DNA from 3 places in the Ensifer sp. 22460 genome. Region 3 is predicted to be linked to each of the others. Evidence: predicted binding sites of a transcription regulator. Region 3 holds the regulator's gene; each other region holds the start of a gene.
The links. The regulator PhoB, encoded in region 3, activates phosphate uptake and scavenging genes when phosphate is short. The targets are predictions, from matches to a motif close to TGTCATNNANCTGTCAT.
Positions count from the first base shown of each region.

Region 1: a site for PhoB is predicted at 1,596-1,612, ahead of phnC (phosphonate ABC transporter ATP-binding protein). Genes of this name have one in related genera too.
Region 2: a site for PhoB is predicted at 4,711-4,727, ahead of ACTJKM_RS27600 (NAD-glutamate dehydrogenase). Genes of this name have one in related genera too.

Region 1 is NZ_JBQENZ010000011.1:94,401-100,974, forward strand. It holds gene ACTJKM_RS15820 (transporter substrate-binding domain-containing protein) at 1-612, opposite strand, end outside; gene ACTJKM_RS15825 (YciI family protein) at 1,036-1,413, shown strand; gene phnC (phosphonate ABC transporter ATP-binding protein) at 1,676-2,518, shown strand; gene phnD (phosphonate ABC transporter substrate-binding protein) at 2,605-3,510, shown strand; partial or broken gene phnE (phosphonate ABC transporter, permease protein PhnE) at 3,692-4,655, shown strand; gene phnE (phosphonate ABC transporter, permease protein PhnE) at 4,665-6,182, shown strand; gene ACTJKM_RS15850 (DUF1045 domain-containing protein) at 6,310-6,574, shown strand, end outside.
Region 2 is NZ_JBQENZ010000027.1:6,468-13,041, reverse strand. It holds gene ACTJKM_RS27600 (NAD-glutamate dehydrogenase) at 1-4,485, opposite strand, end outside; gene pdxY (pyridoxal kinase PdxY) at 4,771-5,652, shown strand; gene ACTJKM_RS27590 (carbonic anhydrase) at 5,783-6,436, shown strand; gene ACTJKM_RS27585 (lytic murein transglycosylase) at 6,525-6,574, opposite strand, start outside.
Region 3 is NZ_JBQENZ010000012.1:186,978-193,551, forward strand. It holds gene pstC (phosphate ABC transporter permease subunit PstC) at 1-1,420, shown strand, start outside; gene pstA (phosphate ABC transporter permease PstA) at 1,417-2,739, shown strand; gene pstB (phosphate ABC transporter ATP-binding protein PstB) at 2,753-3,568, shown strand; gene phoU (phosphate signaling complex protein PhoU) at 3,619-4,332, shown strand; gene phoB (phosphate regulon transcriptional regulator PhoB) at 4,594-5,277, shown strand; gene ACTJKM_RS17210 (GcrA family cell cycle regulator) at 5,346-5,867, opposite strand; gene ACTJKM_RS17215 (aspartate aminotransferase family protein) at 6,288-6,574, shown strand, end outside.

The sequences.
Region 1 (6,574 bases), on a different contig from region 3:
CGCGATGACCGCATCAAGGCGCACGCCATTGCCGAGGCGCAGGTCGTCGAAGGGAAGCATGGAATCGGCGAAGGTGCGGATCTCGCCCGGTTCCAGCTTGTATTCGATCGGCGGAAGCCCCGGCGCGTCGATTTCCAACTGCCGGCGAATGAAATCTTCCGATGTCGTGGCCGTTTCAACGCCGACGACCTTGCCGTTCAGGTCGGTGACAGACTTCGCCTCGCTGTCCTTGTGCAGCACATAGACATAGGGGCTGTAGTAATAGATGCCGGCGAAGTCGATGACCTGCGCGCGCGCCTTGGTGGGGGTGACGGAGCCGACGCCGACGTCATAACGTCCCTGCCAGCGGCCGCCTGTCAAGGTCGCCCAGTCCGGCGTCTCGAAGCTGACCTCGACGCCAAGGCGCTTGCCGATCTCGCGGGAGACATCGATGTCGAAGCCGACCAGCTGGTTGCTGTCGTCGAGATAGCTCTGCGGCGGCCACCCGCTATTGGTGGCGACCACCATGGCCTTCTTGCTCATGACACGGTCGAGCGTCTCGCCTGCCTGCGCGGCGGTGGCAAGCGCCAGCGCGGCAGCGCCGACGGCGAGCTGTAGAACCAGTTTCCTCACGCATTCCTCCTGTTTGAACGTCAGCAATGGGTTCCCGTTTATGTAAGATGTCTGACAACATAAGTTAGAAAAGATCGATAAAGACGAGTCAAGGGCGGAAGCGCATCCGCTCCATGAAACGAAGTGATGGGACCATGTGTCTTCGTGATGAATGAGCCAACGAAGCGCACTCCGGCACAGAGTGCATCCATGCTGGCATGATGCACTGGGACATCGCAGTCTCTGACTTTGGACAACCGTTAGGACAAGGCGGTGGTCCGGCGCGCGAACTCAAAGGCGCGGTTCCCTGACTGACGCCCGGGCCTATCGTAGGTCGCAGCATCCTGAGGCTGATTTAGAGAGTAGCGTTGAACCCATGAACCTCGCCACACCGATTGAAGCCATCGGCGAAACCTGACAGGAATACCTCCGGGAGGACGGTTCATGTATTATGCGATCTTGGCTTATCACACGGCAGGCGTGGTCGAATCCTGGAGCGAGGAGGAGGATGCGGCCCTGATGTCCGAGCTGCTCCAGGTGCATGATCGCTTCGTTCAGCAGAAATCATTCGGACCGGCCGCACGGCTCGGCCCCGTCGAAGGTGCGGTGACACTGAGGGGCAAGGGCGAAGGCATCGTCACAGACGGCCCTTTCGCGGAAACCAAAGAGCAGCTTCTCGGCCTCTATGTCGTGGACTTCCCGACGATCGAGGCGGCTATCGCAGCGGCACGCGCCCTGCGACGCAGCAATCCAACGGCGATCTACGAGATCCGACCGATCGCGCTCTATGTTCCGGGGGCGACCTTGGAGCCTGGACCGTAGAGCCAGGAAACGCCCGGCGGTACTGTGCTAGGACGCGATCAGGCGACCGCCCTCGATCCAGCCGAATCTCAAGCTGCAATCTTGCGGGAGGTGGCCAATCGGGCACCCACCGGCGCGATGTCGTTCACTTTTGATTAACCCAGCCCGCGCGGGTGTGAACTGTAACAGAACTTACAACAAACTGACATTTCGCTTTCATGAAGCGCCGATATGGCAGGTGTCATACCGATGACCGGTCTCCCCGAAAGAGGACCTGCTAGAAATGTTTCAGTTGAAGAGTGTAACCCGCCAGTTCGGCAAGAAGACAGCCGTAAGTTCGGTTACCTTCGACATCCCCCAGGGTCAGATGGTCGGCGTCATCGGCCGTTCGGGCGCCGGCAAGTCGACGCTGCTGCGCATGATCAACCGTCTCGTCGACCTGTCTTCGGGTTCGATCGTCTTCGACGGCAGTGAGGTTTCGTCGCTTCGCGGCGCTGCACTGCGCACTTGGCAGCGTGACTGCGCGATGATCTTCCAGCAGTTCAACCTGGTGCCGCGCCTCGACGTGCTCACCAACGTTCTGCTCGGTCGTCTCAATCACCGCTCGACAGTGCTCAGCATCCTCAACATGTTCACCCGCGAAGAACGCATCATGGCGATCGGCGCGCTCGAGCGCCTCGGCATCGAACAGACCGCACTTCAGCCCGCAGGCACGCTCTCCGGCGGCCAGCAGCAGCGCGTGGCGATCGCCCGCGCACTGATGCAGCAGCCGAAGGTTCTGCTCGCCGACGAGCCGATCGCCTCGCTCGACCCGCTGAACGCCAAAATCGTCATGGACGCACTGCGCGACATCAACGAACGCGACGGCATCACGGTCATCACCAATCTCCACACCCTCGATACCGCGCGCAACTATTGCGAACGCATCATCGGCATGGCGCATGGCCGCGTCGTCTTCGACGGCCAGCCCAAGGATCTGACGGCGGCAGCGGTTGCCGAGATCTACGGCGCCGACACGGGCATCGAGGAATCGATGACCTCCACCAGTATCAACATTCCGGCGGCAGAACCGCAGGAAGAAACGGCATCTGCCGGCCTCAAGCCGCTGGCACTGGCCGGCATCTGACGCCCGCCAGGATCGAAAGCCCGCGTCAAGGGCACCTCTTTGAAACCGAATAGGATCCGGCCAAGCCGGACACACGGGAGAACCTTATGCTGAAGAAAGCTCTGCTGGGCGCCGTCGCGCTCCTCGCCCTCGTCGGCCACGCCCAGGCTGAAGACCTCAAGGAATTCCGCATCGGCATTCTCGGCGGCGAAAACGAAGCCGACCGCCTGCGCAACTTCCAGTGCCTCGTCGACAAGCTGCCGGCTGCCATCGGCGTAGAGAAGGTCTCGCTGTTCCCGGCCGCCGACTATGACGGCGTTATCCAGGGCCTGCTCGGTGGCACGCTCGACTACGCCGAGCTCGGCGCTTCCGGCTATGCCAAGATCTACCTCGCCAAGGCTGACGCCGTCGAGCCGATCCTGACGACCGTTCAGACCGACGGTTCGACCGGCTACCACTCGATCATGGTTGCCCGCAAGGATTCCGGCATCACCAAGCTCGAAGACCTGAAGGGCAAGAAGCTCGGCTTCGCCGATCCGGACTCGACCTCGGGCTACCTCGTCCCGCTCGTCACGCTGCCGGAAGCGATCGGCGCGCCGGTCAAGGAATTCTTCGGTGAAACCGGCTTCGGCGGCGGTCACGAAAACCTCGTTCTCGAAGTCGTCAAGGGCACCTTCGATGCCGGCACGACCTTCGGCTCGGGTGTCGGCGAATTCAAGGACGGCTACACCTCGGGCAACCTGAAGAAGATGGTCGACAAGGGCATCCTCGACATGAACGACCTCGTCGAGCTCTGGAAGTCGCCACTGATTCCGAACGGCCCGATCGTCGTGCGCACCTCGATGAACGACGACATGAAGGCGAAGTTCAAGCAGTTCATGGTCGACCTGCCGAAGACCGACGCTGCCTGCTTCTCCGCCATCCAGGGCGGTGACTTCACCGGCTACACCGAAGTCAACTCCGATTTCTACAAGCCGATCATCGACGCCCGCAAGGCAACGATCGGCGGCTGATAGACCGCATCTTCCGGGAACGCTGGCCGCCCAAACGGCCAGCGTTTCACTGTTTGAAGGGGTGCTCGACACCAGCCCTTCAACCATACCCTACCGCTTTGTTTTCACGCATTTCCTGACGGAAAGCCGCTCCGTGCTTTTCCTTGAAATGCCATAGAGGCCGGCGCGAGCCGGAACGGTCATGGCAACTTCCCTGCTCCCGCGGAACCTGAGCGACAACGGCGCCGTCATCGAGCGCCATTGGCAGGAACAGAGTTCCCGCCGCCGGCTTTACTCCTGGCTCGGCTTCGGCATCCTCTTCCTGGCGCTCTCAGGCTCGCTCTGGTTCGCCAACGATTCCAACGCCGGCAAGTTCTTCGATCGCCTGCCGCATTTCTTCGACTTCGTCGGCGATCTCGCACCGCGTGACGGACTGGAAATCTTCCGTGCCATGTTCGGACCTGCCCTCGCCCTATGACGACGGCAGCTTCAAATACAACTACCCGGACGGCCGGCTGTACCTGACCGACAGCTTCTATATCCCCGAATACCTGCACAAGATGCTGGAGACCGTGAACATCGCGATCTTCTCGACGATCATCGGCACGGCACTCGGTTTCGTGCTCTGCTTCTTCGCAGCGCGCAACCTGATGCCCAATCCGTGGATCCGCGGTACCGTTCGCCGGATCATGGAGATCCTGCGCGCCTTTCCGGAAGTGGTGATTGCCGGCTTCTTCCTCGCCATCCTCTCGCTCGGCCCCATTCCCGCGATCGCCGCGGTCTCGATCCACACGGTCGGTGCGCTCGGCAAGCTCTTCTACGAAGTGGTCGAAAACGCCGACATGAAACCGGATGAGGGCCTGCGTGCTGCGGGCGGCAACTGGATCGAGCGCGTCTGGTTCGGCATGGTGCCGCAGGTGCTGCCCAACTTCACCAGCTACTTCCTGCTGCGCCTCGAAATCAACGTGCGCGCCTCGACCATCATCGGCGCCGTTGGTGGCGGCGGCATCGGCGAGCTGCTGCGCCTTTCGATCGGCCAGGGCCACCAGGCGAAAACGCTTGCGATCGTCATCCTGCTGTTTGCGACCATTTTCGCCGTCGACCAGTTTTCCGCCTGGCTTCGCCGTCGCCTCGTTGGCGAACAGGCCTTCCAGCTTGCCCAGTAGGTGCGCGCTATGACCACGACCACACGACTGAGCCCGATGGAGATGGACGCGATCGCGGCCCGCCATCCCGAGCTCCTGAAATCCTCGACCTCCAAGCGTGTACGCACGGCAACGATCGCCGGCGGCATTGTCGTCTATCTCATCTTCAGCTGGTGGTTCTTCTCGATCGGTCAGGTGCTTGGCAATGCCAACTGGGGTATCGCCGGCACTTATCTCGCCGACTGGGTCTCCTACGAGGTGCGGCCCGAGATCCACATCGCCTCCGACCGGACAATGAGCCTCAACTATCAGCGCAATTCGCCGTTCGGGCCCAATCCCGATCCGGATTGGGTGGAACTCGACAAGGAGACGGTGACGCGCCGCGTGGAAATTCCGGCGTCGACGACGCAGGCGGCAAAGCCGAAGGTAAGCTCGTCCTTCAGCTTCATGACGCCCGGTTCAGCACTCGGCGGCACCACCACGGCCGAAGCTCAGAACCGCGTCGAAACCCGCACGGAAGAAGTCCTGACCCGAGTCGTCGTGACCTATGACCGCTCAACCAGGATCGAGATCGCCGACAGCCTGGTCAAGGCGACGCATGGCGGCGAGACCCTGGTGATGGCCGTCGATGGCGCCGACAGGGTGATGCCGCAGGGCACGCTGCCCACCTGGGCGACGCAGAAGCGTCCAGGCGAGAAGATCGTGCTTGCATTCGGCGCCACCGGCTGGGCCGAAGTCGAAGGCGACGAGGTTTCTATCCGCAATCGCTTCTTCGGCTGGGCGAACTTCCTCTTCGACACCAACTCGCCCTTCTTCGGCAAGAGCTACGGCGAGGTCGCCTCGCTCATCATATCCGGCGAGCGCATCGATCTGTCCCGCTCGAACCTCTCGCTTGCCTGGAACAACATCCTCTATAACGCCGAGTGGCAGCATCTGGATGTCTGGACGAAGCTGCTGCAGACCGTCGTCATGGCCTTCGTCGGCACACTCTTTGCATCGCTGATCGCCTTCCCGCTCTGCTTCCTCGCAGCCCGCAACATCACGCCAAGCTTCATGACCAATCAGTTGGTCAAGCGCTTCTTCGACTTCCTGCGGTCGGTCGATATGTTCATCTGGGCGCTGTTTTTTACCCGCGCCTTCGGCCCCGGACCGCTTGCCGGTATCTCGGCGATCTTCTTCACCGACACCGGCACGCTCGGGAAGCTCTATTCCGAGGCGCTGGAAAACATCGACGACAAGCAGCGCGAAGGCGTCAAGTCGGTGGGCGCCGCGCCGCTTGCCGTACAGCGCTTCGGCGTGCTGCCGCAGGTGTTGCCGGTCTTTGCCAGCCAGGCGCTTTATTTCTGGGAATCGAACACCCGTTCGGCGACGATCATCGGCGCCGTCGGCGCGGGCGGTATCGGTCTCAAGCTGTGGGAAGCAATGCGCACCAATTCCGATTGGGAAAATGTCGCCTACATGGTGCTTCTGATCTTGCTGGTTGTCTTTATTTTCGACAGCATCTCGAACGCGTGCCGTTCACGCCTTATGGGTCGCAGGGCACATTGACGACAGCCAAGCATTTGCGCGTCCGCCATCATGATGTTGTCATGGAAATCGGCTAGCTGCGCATCGCATCCCGCAAACAATCGACCCGCCTCCCCGGCGGGCCGGTCGCTACAAGAAAGTGAAGACCGTGCGTTATGCAATCTACTTCGCGCCGCCGGCGGACGACCGGCTGTCGCAGACCGCGTCCCGTTGGCTTGGCCGTGACGCCTTTACCGGCCAGGATCTTGCTCTTCCGACGATCGCCGGGATCGACGAAGCGACGCAACGCACACTGACAGCAGACCCGCGACGCTACGGTTTCCACGGAACGCTGAAGGCTCCCTTCGAGCTTGCCGAGGGCCGCGACGAAGACGAACTCCTCAACATCTTCAAATGCTTTGCCGCTGACCTCG
Region 2 (6,574 bases), on a different contig from region 3:
ATCGGTGACGGCGAAGTAGCCCTGGGCCGTGCGGCTCAGCGTTTCACCGGTTTCAGCGGCAATCTGCATGATCTCGGGCACGAGCGTCATCAACGCCAGTTCCGAAATCTCCTCGGCGAGCTTGACGGGTACCCCGCCCTCGACGAAGGCAGCCGTCTTCAACCGGGCCTCTTCAGCACTCTCGCCGGAGACGGCGGTCCGCATGGTAGCGCGCAGCTTCTGCAGGCCGTCGCCGAGGCGCGATACGGCTTCGGAGACCGAGCCGGTCGCTGCATGGGTCCGCAGCGCCCGCTCGGTGACGAGCGTGAAGATGCGGCCGACTTCCTGGTAGAGGATGTTCTGCAGGCCGCCGCCGATCTTGTTGTCGAGTGCGTCGATCTCGTCATAGATGCGCGGCAGGTCGAAGCCGTCGAGCGCCAGCACAGCGGCCTTGACGACGTCGGCCGAGAAGAAGCCGGTCGCATCCGTCAGCGTCGAGACGAAAGCCGGGCCACCGCGGTTGATGACCTCGTTGGCGAGGATCGTCGCGATGATTTCGCGGCGCAGGCGATGGCCGTGAATGTCGCCGGCATAGGTCTTGCGCATCTTCGCCGGGAAGTAGCGCTCCAGCGTTGCCGTGAAGTACGGATCGTCGGGCAGTTCGCTCGCGATCAGTTCATCGAAGAGAACGAGCTTGGAGTAGGAAAGCAACACGCCGATTTCCGCGCGGGTCAACGGCTTGCCTGCCTGGTAGCGCTCGGTCATCGCCTGGTCGGTCGGCAGCGTCTCGACCTTGCGGTTGAGATGGCCGTCGGCCTCGAGGCGCGTCATGAGCCGGCCAAGCGTCGTCCGGTTGCCGAGTCCTTGCATCGCGGTCAGCGAGATCGCCAGCGATTGCTCGTAGTTGTTGCGCAGCACCAGATGGCCCACTTCCTCGGTCATCGAGGCGAGCAGCGTATTGCGCTTCGGGCGGGTCAGGCGACCATCGCGCATGGCCGAAGCAAGCGCGATCTTGATGTTGACCTCGACGTCGGAGGAGTTGACGCCGGCCGAGTTGTCGATGGCGTCCGAGTTGCAGCGGCCGCCATTGAGGCCGAAGCCGATGCGGCCCTTCTGGGTAACGCCCAGGTTAGCGCCCTCGCCGATGACGCGGGCGCGGACCTCTTCGGCCGTCACACGGATGGCATCGTTGGCGCGGTCGCCGACTTCCGCATCCGTTTCGTTGCTGCCGCGGATGTAGGTGCCGATGCCGCCGAACCATAGCAGATCGACCTGGTTCTTCAGGATCGCATTCATGATCTCGAAGGGCGTTGCCTTCTGCTTGTCGAGGCCGATGGCGGCCATCGCCTGAGGCGTGAGCGTCACCGACTTTTCGGCACGCGAGATGATCATCGCGCCCTCGGAGAGCGTCTTGCGGTCATAGTCCTGCCAGCTCGAACGCGGCAGAGCGAACATGCGCGTGCGCTCGGCGAACGAGGCATCGATATCCGGATTCGGATCGATGAAGATGTCGCGGTGGTCGAAGGCCGCGATCAGGCGGATCTTCTCCGAGAGCAGCATGCCGTTGCCGAAGACGTCACCGGACATGTCGCCGACGCCGGCAACGGTGAAGGGCGTCGTCTGGATGTCGATGTCCATCTCGCGGAAGTGCCGCTTGACGGTCTCCCAGGCGCCGCGGGCGGTGATGCCCATCTTCTTGTGGTCGTAGCCGGCGGAGCCGCCCGAGGCGAAGGCGTCGTCAAGCCAGAAGCCCGCTTCCTGCGCCAGGCCGTTGGCCGTGTCGGAGAAGGTCGCAGTGCCCTTGTCGGCGGCAACGACGAAATAGGGGTCGTCACCATCGCGGCGCAGCGTATCGGCGGGCGGCACGATATCCTGGCCGACGATGTTGTCAGTCACCGAAAGCAGAGTGCGGATGTAGGTCTTGTAGGCTTCGGTACCGGCCCTGAAGACCTCGTCACGGGTGCCGCCGACGGGGAGTTGCTTCGGATAGAAGCCGCCCTTGGCGCCAACCGGCACGATGACGGCGTTCTTGACCTGCTGCGCCTTGACGAGGCCAAGCACTTCCGTGCGGTAGTCCTGGGCGCGGTCAGACCAGCGCAGGCCGCCACGGGCGACCTTGCCGAAGCGCAGGTGAACGCCCTCGACCTCGGTGCCGTAGACGAAGATTTCGCGGAACGGACGCGGTTCCGGCAGGCCGTCGAGCTGCTTCGGGTCAAGCTTAAAGGCGAGAACCGCGCGCGGCTTGCCGTCGGCGCCATGTTGGAAGTAGTTGGTCCGGAGCGTCGCTTCGATCGCGTTGACGTAGCGACGAAGGATGCGGTCCTCGTCAAGGCTCGGAACGGCAGACAGCGCGTCCTCGATCGCGGAAAGCAGGGCGCTGCACTTCTTTGCACGCGGCTTTTCCTCGAGCTTCGGATCCATCCGGGTCACGAACAGCTTGAAGATATCGGCTGCGATCGCCGGATACTTGTTCAGCGTGTCGGCGATATAGCCCTGCGAATAGGTGATGCCGGCCTGGCGCAGATAGCGGGAATAGGCGCGCAGCACTGTGACTTCACGGGCATTGAGGCCCGCAAGCAGGATCAGCCGGTTGAAGTTGTCGTCCTCGATCGTGCCGTTCCAGGCGGCGAGGAAGGCTTCCTCCAGCGCCGCACCCGACTTTTCGAGATTGAGCGCAAGGCCGTCGCGATGGATCAGCTCCATGTCGTGCAGCACCACGCGGTGCTTGTCCTCGCCGTGCCTGCCGACATTGAGGTCGTAGGTCTGTTCGCTGATGACCCGGAAGCCGAGGTTTTCCAGCAGCGGCACGCGGCGCGACAGCGACACGGGCTCGCCGGCATGGAAGATCTTCAGCTCGGCCGTGTCAGGACGGTTGACCGGGCGGTTATAGTTGTAGAACGAGATCCGGATCGGATCTTCCGCCTTGCAGGCGGCAATGTCTGCAAGGTCGGCATAGGCTTCCGCCGGCGTGAAGAACGACTGGTAGGCGCCGTCGACATCAAGCTCGATGCCGTCCTTACGGGCGAGAAGGTCGAACCGATCGATCCAGCGCGTGACGATGCCGCGAACGGCCTCTTCAAGCTTGGCCTGCGGAATGCGCGGGGTCTTGCCGCTGGTGCGGCCTATGATGAAGTGCACGCGCGCCAGTCCGCCTTCGGGGAAGGCCGGGTAATAGGCCGAAACGCGGCCGTCATAGGCGGTCTTCAGGTAGTCGCCGATCTTTTCGCGTACGTCGGAATCATATTGTTCGCGCGGCACGAAGACGATGACCGAGACAAAGCGGTCGAAATGGTCGATGCGCGGCAGGACGCGGATGCGCGGCCGGTCGCCGAGTTCGTTGATCTGTTCGCAGAAGGCGGCGAGCAGACCGACATCGATCTGGAAGAGGTCGTCGCGCGGATAGGATTCGAGCGTGTTGTCCAGCATCTTGCCGGAGTGGCTCTGCGGGTCGTAGCCGAAATGGTCGACGATCTTCTCGATCTTGTGGCGCAGCAACGGGATTTCAGCCGCCTGGCGGGTATAGGCCGAGGAAGTGAACAGGCCGACGATGCGCAACTCGCCGGCGACATTGCCGTCGGCATCGAAGCGCTTGATGCCGATATAGTCCATATAGGCGCGGCGATGGACGACCGATTTCACGTTGGCCTTGGTGACGATCAGGAAATCGGGGCCGTCGAGGAAGGCGAGGATTTCCGGCGTGGTCAGTACTGCGTCCTTGCCCTGGCGCAGAACGCGCACGTCGGGGTTGGAGAGGATGCCGAGGCCCCTGCCCTTGCCGCGCTCGACCGTCGCCTTTCCGCCCTTGCCCGAGTAGGTATACTCGCGCATGCCGATAAAGGTGAAGTTGTTGTCGCGCAGCCAGCGAAGGAAGGCGAGCGCCTCATCACGGTCGCTCTTCTTGCGCGAGGCGTTGTAGGCCTCGAGTTCCTGCACGGCCTGGTCGAGCAGCGCCGTCATCGCCGGCCAGTCGTGTACCGTCTGGTGTACCTGCTCCAGCACGTCGCGGATGCGGTTGCTGAGCTGCTCGGCTTCGACGGGCGCCAGCTTCGTCAAGTGGATCTGGATGTGGCTGACGCGGTGCGCCGGATCGCTTGCCTCTTCCGGATCGAAGAGTTTTACCGGCTTGCCCGGTTCCTTGACCAGGATGGGATGGATCGCGAGGTGGATATCGCGGTGCGTGCTGGTGATTTCCCCCATGACCGAATCATAGAGGAACGGCATGTTGTGTTCGGTGATCGCGATGATCGAAACCTCGGTGCCACCCGGCGCGACGCCGGCGACGGTTTCGACCGAAACCTGCGGCTTGCCGCCATCCCAGCGGGCAAGCTCCCGGTAAGCATGGGCTGCGGTCAGCGCCAGCATGTCCGCCGAATAAAGATCGAGGTCATCGTTGCTGGCCCCACCGAAGAGGCTCTCCGGCGCCAGCGCGTCGACGCCCAGTTTGATGGCGGCCGCCTTTGCTGCGTCGATGTGTCTGTCCCGCTTCGGATTGTATTTCACGCCCATGAAGTCTCTCCCACTCATGATAGGCCAAACCCTATCAGAACCATGGCTAATGGCGACCGCTTTTTACGCCGATTTCGGCAAAATCGAGCCGAAAATTGGAGAATTTCACGTGAAAACAGCTTAAATCCATTTAAATCGAAGGCAATTTCGCGAAAATTGCTCGAAAATCGATGAAAAAGCACGAAAACGCCAGCGGCTTCCACCGGACCTATCTGCCATCGCCTGTTGACAGGGCGGTGACAGTCGGGTGATCAGAGTTTGTAGACCGAAGGATTGGACTCGTCGATGCCCGAAATGCCCTCCCTGCCCGGCGCCGTCATCGTCATCTCGAGCCATGTCGTGCGTGGCAAGGTCGGCAACCGGGCCGCGGTGTTCGCGTTGGAGACGCTGGGGCATCCGGTCTGGGCACTGCCGACGGTCATTCTTCCCTGGCATCCCGGACACGGGCGCTCGACCCGCGTCACCATTTCAGACGCGGATTTCCAGTCGATGATCGACGATCTCATTGCCGCGCCCTGGGTCGGGGAGGTGCGCGCCGTGCTTTCGGGCTATCTCGGATCGCCCGGTCAGGCCGAAGGTGTCGCGCGGTTGGTGACGGCTTTTAGGGAACGTAATCCCAAGCTGATCTACGCTTGCGATCCCGTCATTGGCGACGCCGGCGGGCTCTATGTTCCGGAGGCGACCGCGACGGCCATCCGTGACCAGCTGCTGCCGCTCGCCAACCTGGCGACGCCGAACCGCTTCGAGCTCGCCTGGCTCGCCGGCGCGACGCTGGAAACCAATACGGCGATCCTCGATGCCGCCCTCGGCCTCGGTCCGGCCCGCGTGCTGGTGACCTCAGCGGTGCCGATGATGAGCGGCGGTACCGGCAATCTCTTCCTTTCGGGCAATCACGCGCTGCTCGCCGAACATCGGCTCGTCGAGAACCCGCCGAATGGCACCGGAGACTTGCTGACTGCCCTGTTTCTCGCGCGGCTTCTCGAAGGACTATCGGAAGAGCGCGCATTGCAGATGGCGACCGCAAGCGTGTTCGAGATCATCGCGCGGAGCGTCAAACGCGGTGCCGACGAGTTGACGATCGAGCAGGACGCTTCGAGCCTTTCGACGCCGATGGCGATGGTGCAGATGCGCCGCCTGGTGCATCCGAATCAGATGCGGCGCAAATAGAAGAAACTGTTCATGGGCAGCAGCCCTTGTCGCATCGTGGATTGAACTTTAGGTCATGATGATATTCATGGCGGGGCGTGATGCGGGCGGAAGTCCGCTCATCCCGCTCGAAGCAGCAGCGGAGTAATCGATGGACAAGCAGCAACAGCGTTTTCCGGACCACCTTCTGAACGGCTACCACAACTTCATGAATGGCCGCTTCAGCGAACAGCAGAAGCGCTACAAGGTGCTGGCGGAAACCGGCCAGAAGCCGAGGACGATGGTTGTTGCCTGTTGCGATTCGCGGGCGGCGCCGGAAACGATCTTCGACAGCGGGCCGGGTGAACTCTTCGTCGTGCGCAACGTCGCCAATCTCATGCCGCCCTATGAGCCGGACGGCCATTACCATTCGACGTCGGCCGCGCTTGAGTTCGCCGTGCAGTCGCTCCGCGTCAGCGACATCGTCGTGATGGGGCATGGCCGCTGCGGCGGTATCAAGGCGGTGCTCGATCCTGATGCCGAGCCCTTGTCGCCGGGCGATTTCATCGGTCGCTGGATGAACCTCCTGAAGCCGGCCGCCGAGCAGATCCAAAGCAACGACGTCATGACCCAGGCGGAGCGGCAGCGTGCGCTCGAGCGGGTCTCGATCCGCAACTCGCTTGCCAACCTGCGCACCTTCCCTTGTGTTCAGATCCTCGAAGCCAAGGGCAAGCTGCATCTGCACGGCGCCTGGTTCGACATCTCGACCGGCGAGCTTTGGATCATGGATCCCGCGACCGGCGACTTCTCCCGCCCGGGCATGTAACCAGCAAAAAAGCCCGGATCGACGATCCGGGCTTTGCAATCTTCCGAAAGGCATCGTGCATCCGGAGAGATGCGCGAATTGGGTTCGATCAGAGGCCGTCGATCTCGGCGCCGATGATGGCGATTGCCTGCTGGTAGA
Region 3 (6,574 bases):
CGCACGTTCGCTGGCGCAGGCTGGCGGCAAGCTCTCCAACCTTCATTCCTTGCCGGGCTATCACGGTAGCTACGTCGCTATCTGGGCGATGCTGCCGGCGGCGCTCGTTCTCGGCGCCTGGCTGATTACCGGTCCTATCTATATTGACGGGAGCACGCGCGCGGCCCTGCCGGACACCGTCCAGAACCAGGGGGCCGCCGCGGTTCAGCTCGCGCTCGGCCAGGTCAAGTCCGTTGCCGGTGGTCTGCTGCGCCTGAGCGGCGAGGAGGTCGCGGCACTCGAAAGCGGTGCCGCCAATCTCCGCTCGACGCTCGCGGCCAAGGGCGTCGCCCTGGCCGGCGAAGGCGAGCCCTACATGGTCACCGTCGCCCAGCATTTCAACGCGATGACCGCCGCCAACCGCTGGCTGATGACCGCGGCCGTACTGTTGATCGCGATTGCCGGCGGCATCTACGCCATCCGCAACATCGCTACCCGCTTCCGTGCACGCAACCAGGTCGAGCGGGTCATTCTCGGTTCGCTGATCGTCGCGTCTTCCATCGCCATCCTGACGACGGTCGGCATCGTCGCCTCGATGCTGTCGGAAGCCGGCCGCTTCTTCACCATGGTCTCGCCGTTCGAATTCTTCTTCGGCACGGTCTGGGATCCGCGCTTCGCTGCTGCCGGCAGCGGCGGCGCCTCCGGCCAGTTCGGGCTGATCCCGCTTCTCACCGGCACGCTCTACATCGCTTTCGTCGCCATGCTCTTTGCAGTGCCGATCGGCCTCTTCGCAGCCATCTACATGGCGGAGTATGCAAGCCCGCGCTTGCGTTCGACCGCAAAGCCGCTGCTCGAAGTGCTCGCCGGCATCCCGACCATCGTCTACGGTTTCTTCGCTCTCGTGACCGTTGGTCCGTTCCTGCGTGATATCTCGGCGCAGCTGAACGGCCTTGCCACCGGCAATTACCAGAACTTCATCCAGGCGCAGAGCGTGGTCACCGCAGGCATCGTCATGGGCATCATGCTGATCCCGTTCGTGTCGTCGCTTTCCGACGACATTATCACCCAGGTGCCGCGCGCGCTGCGTGACGGGTCGCTGGGCCTCGGCGCCACCCGTTCGGAAACGGTCAAGAAGGTCATTCTTCCGGCTGCACTTCCCGGCATTGTCGGCGCGCTGCTTCTGACCGCATCGCGTGCCGTCGGCGAAACGATGATCGTGGTGCTTGCAGCCGGTGTCGCGGCCCGCATGCAGATCAATCCCTTCGAGCCGATGACGACGGTGACCGTGAAGATCGTCAACCAGTTGACGGGCGACCTCGAGTTCACCTCGCCGCAGACGCTGGTGGCCTTCGCGCTGGGCATCACGCTCTTTGTCATCACGCTCGGCCTCAACATTTACGCGCTCTACATCGTGCGCAAATACCGGGAACAGTACGAATGACCGACATCGCTTCCCCGACCGTCCGGATCTCCGCCCGTCCTGAATCCGCAAAGCGCGATATCGGCATCAAGCGCCGCTATGCCGCCGAGCGCCGGTTCCGCGCCTACGGCATTGCGGCAATCAGCACCGGTCTCTTCTTCCTGGCGCTGCTGCTGTGGACCGTCATTTCCAACGGCTACACCGCGTTCCAGCAGACGACGATCACGCTGCCGATCGAATTCACCGAAAAGGTCATCGACCCCAACGGTGAGCGCACGACCGACAGCAAGGTACTGATGACCGCCAACTATCCGCTGCTGGTGCGTGATGCGCTCGTCAAGCAGCTCGGCATCGATGCGACCAAGCGGCCGCTGGTCAAGCAGGCGACCGACATGGTTTCTGCGAGCTCCCGTACGCTCTTGCGCGACATTGTCGTGGCGGATCCGTCCATCGTCGGCAAGACCATTCCGGTCACCCTTTTGGCCGAAGCCAACATCGACTCCGCCAACAAGGGGCAGATCGACCTCAAGGTCGAAGAGAGCAAGCGCAAGGTCAAGGACCAGCAGGTCACCTGGATGAACGAGCTCGCAAGCGCCGGCGTCCTGAAGAAGAGCTTCAACACCGGCATCTTCACCTTCGGCGCCTCCAGCCGTCCTGAAGCGGCGGGCGTCGGCGTTGCCGCCCTCGGCTCGTTCTACATGATGCTGATCGTGCTCCTGCTGTCGTTGCCGATCGGCGTTGCCGCCTCGATCTATCTCGAAGAGTTCGCTCCGAAGAACCGGCTCACCGACCTGATCGAGGTCAACATCAACAACCTCGCGGCCGTTCCGTCGATCGTCTACGGTCTGTTGGGTCTCGCCGTCTTCATCAACTTTGCCGGCATGCCGCGTTCGGCGGCCGTCGTCGGCGGTTTCGTGCTGACGCTGATGACCCTGCCGACGATCATCATCGCCACCCGCGCGGCCTTGAAGGCGGTTCCGCCGTCCATCCGTTCGGCGGCGCTCGGTCTCGGTGCCTCGAAGATGCAGACCATCTTCCACCACGTTCTGCCGCTGGCCATGCCGGGCATTCTGACCGGTACGATTATCGGTCTTGCCCACGCGCTTGGCGAAACCGCGCCGCTCCTGCTGATCGGCATGGTCGCCTTCGTCGTCGACTATCCCGGTTCGCCGATGGAGCCGTCGACAGCGCTGCCGGTGCAGATCTACATGTGGGCCAACGAGGCGGAACGCGCCTTCGTCGAGCGCACCTCCGGCGCGATCATCATTCTTCTCATCTTCCTCGTCGTCATGAACCTTGGCGCCATTCTGTTGCGACGTCGCTTTGAGCGCCGTTGGTAGTGAGGTAATTACTATGAACATCATGTCAGAAGCAGCGGTCGAGAAAGCCTTGGATCAGAAAATGAACACGGTTCCCTTCAAGATGATCGGCAAGGATGTGTCGGTCTACTACGGCGAGAAGCGTGCGCTTTTCGACGTCAACCTCAACATCCGCGAGAACACGGTAACGGCGCTGATCGGTCCGTCGGGCTGCGGCAAGTCGACCTTCCTGCGCACGCTGAACCGCATGAACGACACCATCGAGAACTGCCGTGTGACCGGCAAGATCACGCTCGATGAGGACGACATCTACGACCCGACCATTGACGTGGTCGAGCTGCGCGCCCGCGTCGGCATGGTCTTCCAGAAGCCGAACCCGTTCCCGAAGTCGATCTACGACAACGTCGCCTACGGTCCGCGCATCCACGGACTTGCCCGCACCAAGGCGGACTTTGACGATGTGGTCGAGACCAGCCTGCAGAAGGCAGGTTTGTGGAACGAGGTGAAGGACCGCCTGCAGGAGCCGGGCACCGGCCTCTCCGGTGGTCAGCAGCAGCGCCTTTGCATCGCACGCGCTGTTGCCGTCAGCCCGGAAGTCATCCTGATGGACGAGCCCTGCTCGGCACTCGACCCGATCGCGACCGCCAAGGTCGAGGAACTCATCCACGAACTGCGCACGAACTTCACGATCGTCATCGTGACCCACTCGATGCAGCAGGCCGCCCGCGTGTCGCAGCGCACCGCCATGTTCCACCTCGGCAATCTCGTCGAGGAGAACGACACCGACAAGATGTTCACCAATCCGGATGACCAGCGCACCCAGGATTACATCATGGGCCGCTTCGGCTGAGGCCAATCACGGCTGCAACAGTCACTGGAAAGCGCCTGTAAGGATCGACGATCATGTCCATGCATATCATGTCCGCCTATGACGAAGAACTGAAGTACCTGACGCGCCGCATCTCGGAAATGGGCGGTCTCGCCGAGCAGATGGTCGCCGAATCCGTCCGCGCCCTGGTCAATTCCGACCTGGCGCTGGCGCAAAAGGTAATCTCGGACGACACCGTTCTCGATGATGCCGAGCGCCAGATCGGCGAGAAGGCGATTGTCACGATCGCCAAGCGCCAGCCGGTCGCCGCCGACCTTCGCGAGATCATGGGGTCGATCCGCATCGCCTCCGACCTGGAGCGTGTCGGCGACCTCGGCAAGAACACTGCCAAGCGCGTGATCGCGGTTGCCGGTTCGGGCATCCCGCGCAAGCTCGCCCGCGGTCTCGAGCATCTCGCCGAACTCGCTCTGGTGCAGCTCAAGGAAGTGCTCGACGTCTATGCGTCGCGTTCGCCGGAAAAGGCCAACAGCATTCGCGAACGCGACGAGGAGATCGATGCGATCTACACCTCGCTGTTCCGCGAGTTGCTCACCTACATGATGGAAGATCCGCGCAATATCACGCCCTGCACGCATCTTCTGTTCTGCGCCAAGAACATCGAGCGTATCGGCGACCACGCGACCAACATCGCCGAGACGATCTATTACATGGCGACGGGTGCCCAGCCGGAAGGTGAGCGCCCGAAGGATGACAACACGTCGACGTTGGGCTCGGTCAACGACTAGAAGGTTGGAGCGGGATGCGGGGGGGACAACCGCATACACTTTTCCTCATCCCGCTCTGGCGTTAAACGCGCCGTTCGCAATGCGTGCCCCATGAATATCATCCGGTCGCGGCTTCGGTCGCGGCCCCGAATTCCTGCATCTGAAGCATGCGGCTTTTCGCACCGCCTTTGAAATTGGCGGGGGTGCTCCAGATTTAGAGTGTCTGAGTGCCGGCCGGTCCGCTGGACCCGCACGGCGCTCGCGGTAAGGAGACGTTACCTGATGTTGCCAAAAATCGCCGTGGTCGAAGACGAAGAGGCGCTGAGCGTCCTGCTGCGTTACAATCTGGAAGCTGAAGGCTTCGACGTCGATACGATCCTCAGGGGTGACGAGGCGGAGATCCGGCTACAGGAACGCCTGCCCGACCTTCTGATCCTCGACTGGATGTTGCCGGGCGTCTCCGGCATCGAGCTTTGCCGTAGGCTGCGCCAGCGCCCGGAGACGGAGCGGTTGCCGATCATCATGCTGACGGCGCGCGGCGAGGAAAGCGAGCGCGTTCGCGGTCTGGCGACCGGTGCCGACGACTATGTGGTCAAGCCCTTCTCCACGCCGGAGCTGATGGCCCGCGTCAAGGCGATGCTCCGCCGGGCGAAGCCCGAAGTTCTCTCGACGCTGCTGCGCTGCGGCGACATCGAGCTCGACCGGGAAACCCATCGCGTCCATCGCCGCAGCCGCGAAGTTCGCCTGGGGCCGACAGAGTTCCGCCTGCTGGAGTTCCTGATGTCCTCTCCGGGCCGTGTCTTCTCGCGCTCGCAGTTGCTGGACGGCGTCTGGGGCCACGACATCTATGTCGACGAGCGGACCGTCGACGTGCATGTCGGCCGCCTGCGCAAGGCGCTGAACTTCTCGACCATGCCTGATGTCATCCGCACCGTGCGCGGCGCCGGCTACTCGCTCGAAAGCTGAGAAGGGCAAACAAAAGTCAATAAAAAAGGGGCCGATCGGCCCCTTTCGTTTTGGTCCTGTGCGGATCCTTAGCGCATCCGACGGCGCTCGGCGGACGGCTGGTAGGCAAGCCGCGCATGGAAGCTGCAATAGGGCGAAGCTTCCGGGGAATCGTTGCCGCAGAAATGGAACTCTTCCTTCAGCGGGTCGCCGATCGGCCACTTGCAGGTGCGTTCGGTGAGCTGGGTCAGCTCGAGGCGGCGCGACATTGGCACGACCACGTCGGTCTGGATGCTGAAATCCTGCTCGGCAACGAGATCGACTTCGATCTCCTCCTTGAGAACGGTGGCGCCGGACGGACGGGCAACGGTGCGGGTCGAAACGCGCGAGGCGTAGTTCGGAGCGCGCGGCGCCGAGGTCGGCCGCTTCGGGCGGGTCGCCGCAGTGGTGCTGCCGCCGGCTTTGGCGCGGCCTGGAAGGCTCAGGCGATGAACCTTGCCGATGACAGCGTTACGGCTGACGCCGCCGAGCTGTGCCGCGATCTGGCTTGCGCTCAGGCCCTCGGACCAAAGCTTCTTCAGTTTCTCCACCCGCTCGTCAGTCCAGTTCATTTCTGCACTCTCCGTTCTCAGCGTTGGGGATGGCAGAATCCCTCACCGCACCCCGGTTGAATCCCGAGGTTGCAAACGCGATAACTCTTTTGGTGACTAGGTCCGCCGCATGCGTCTAGTAATTGAATGTTAACGTACTGACCGTCGGACTCCGTGGCAAGAGTCCCGGGATTCACGCCGAATCGATTTCGTAGTTTTCCCCAACTTGCTCGGCTGGCGTTGCATTTTTGCAAGCCCTTCCGGGCGATTTTTTCGCCGCCGGGAAACGGGCTTCTCTGTTGCACTGCAAGGCTTGGTTTTATTGACATTGCGGCGCGAAATAGGAATAGTGCCTGCGCCGCCGAAAGGCGGCATTTTTGATTTTTATCGGGCCGCATGAAGCAGCGGGACCGATGCCGACTGGAGTAAGGAGAGCCTCGCATGACTGCAACCACGCCGCTTTACGATACCTACATGCGCGCGCCGTTGCGTTTCGAGCGAGGAGAGGGCGTCTGGCTGATCGCCGAAGACGGCTCGCGCTATCTCGACTTCGCCGCCGGCGTTGCCGTGAACTCGCTCGGCCACGCGCATCCGCATCTCGTCGAGGCGCTGAAGGCGCAGGCCGAGAAGGTCTGGCACCTTTCCAACCTTTACGAAGTTCCCGGTCAGGAAAGTCTTGGACGCCGCTTGGCGGCCGTCACCTTTGCCGATCGGGTCTTCTTCACCAA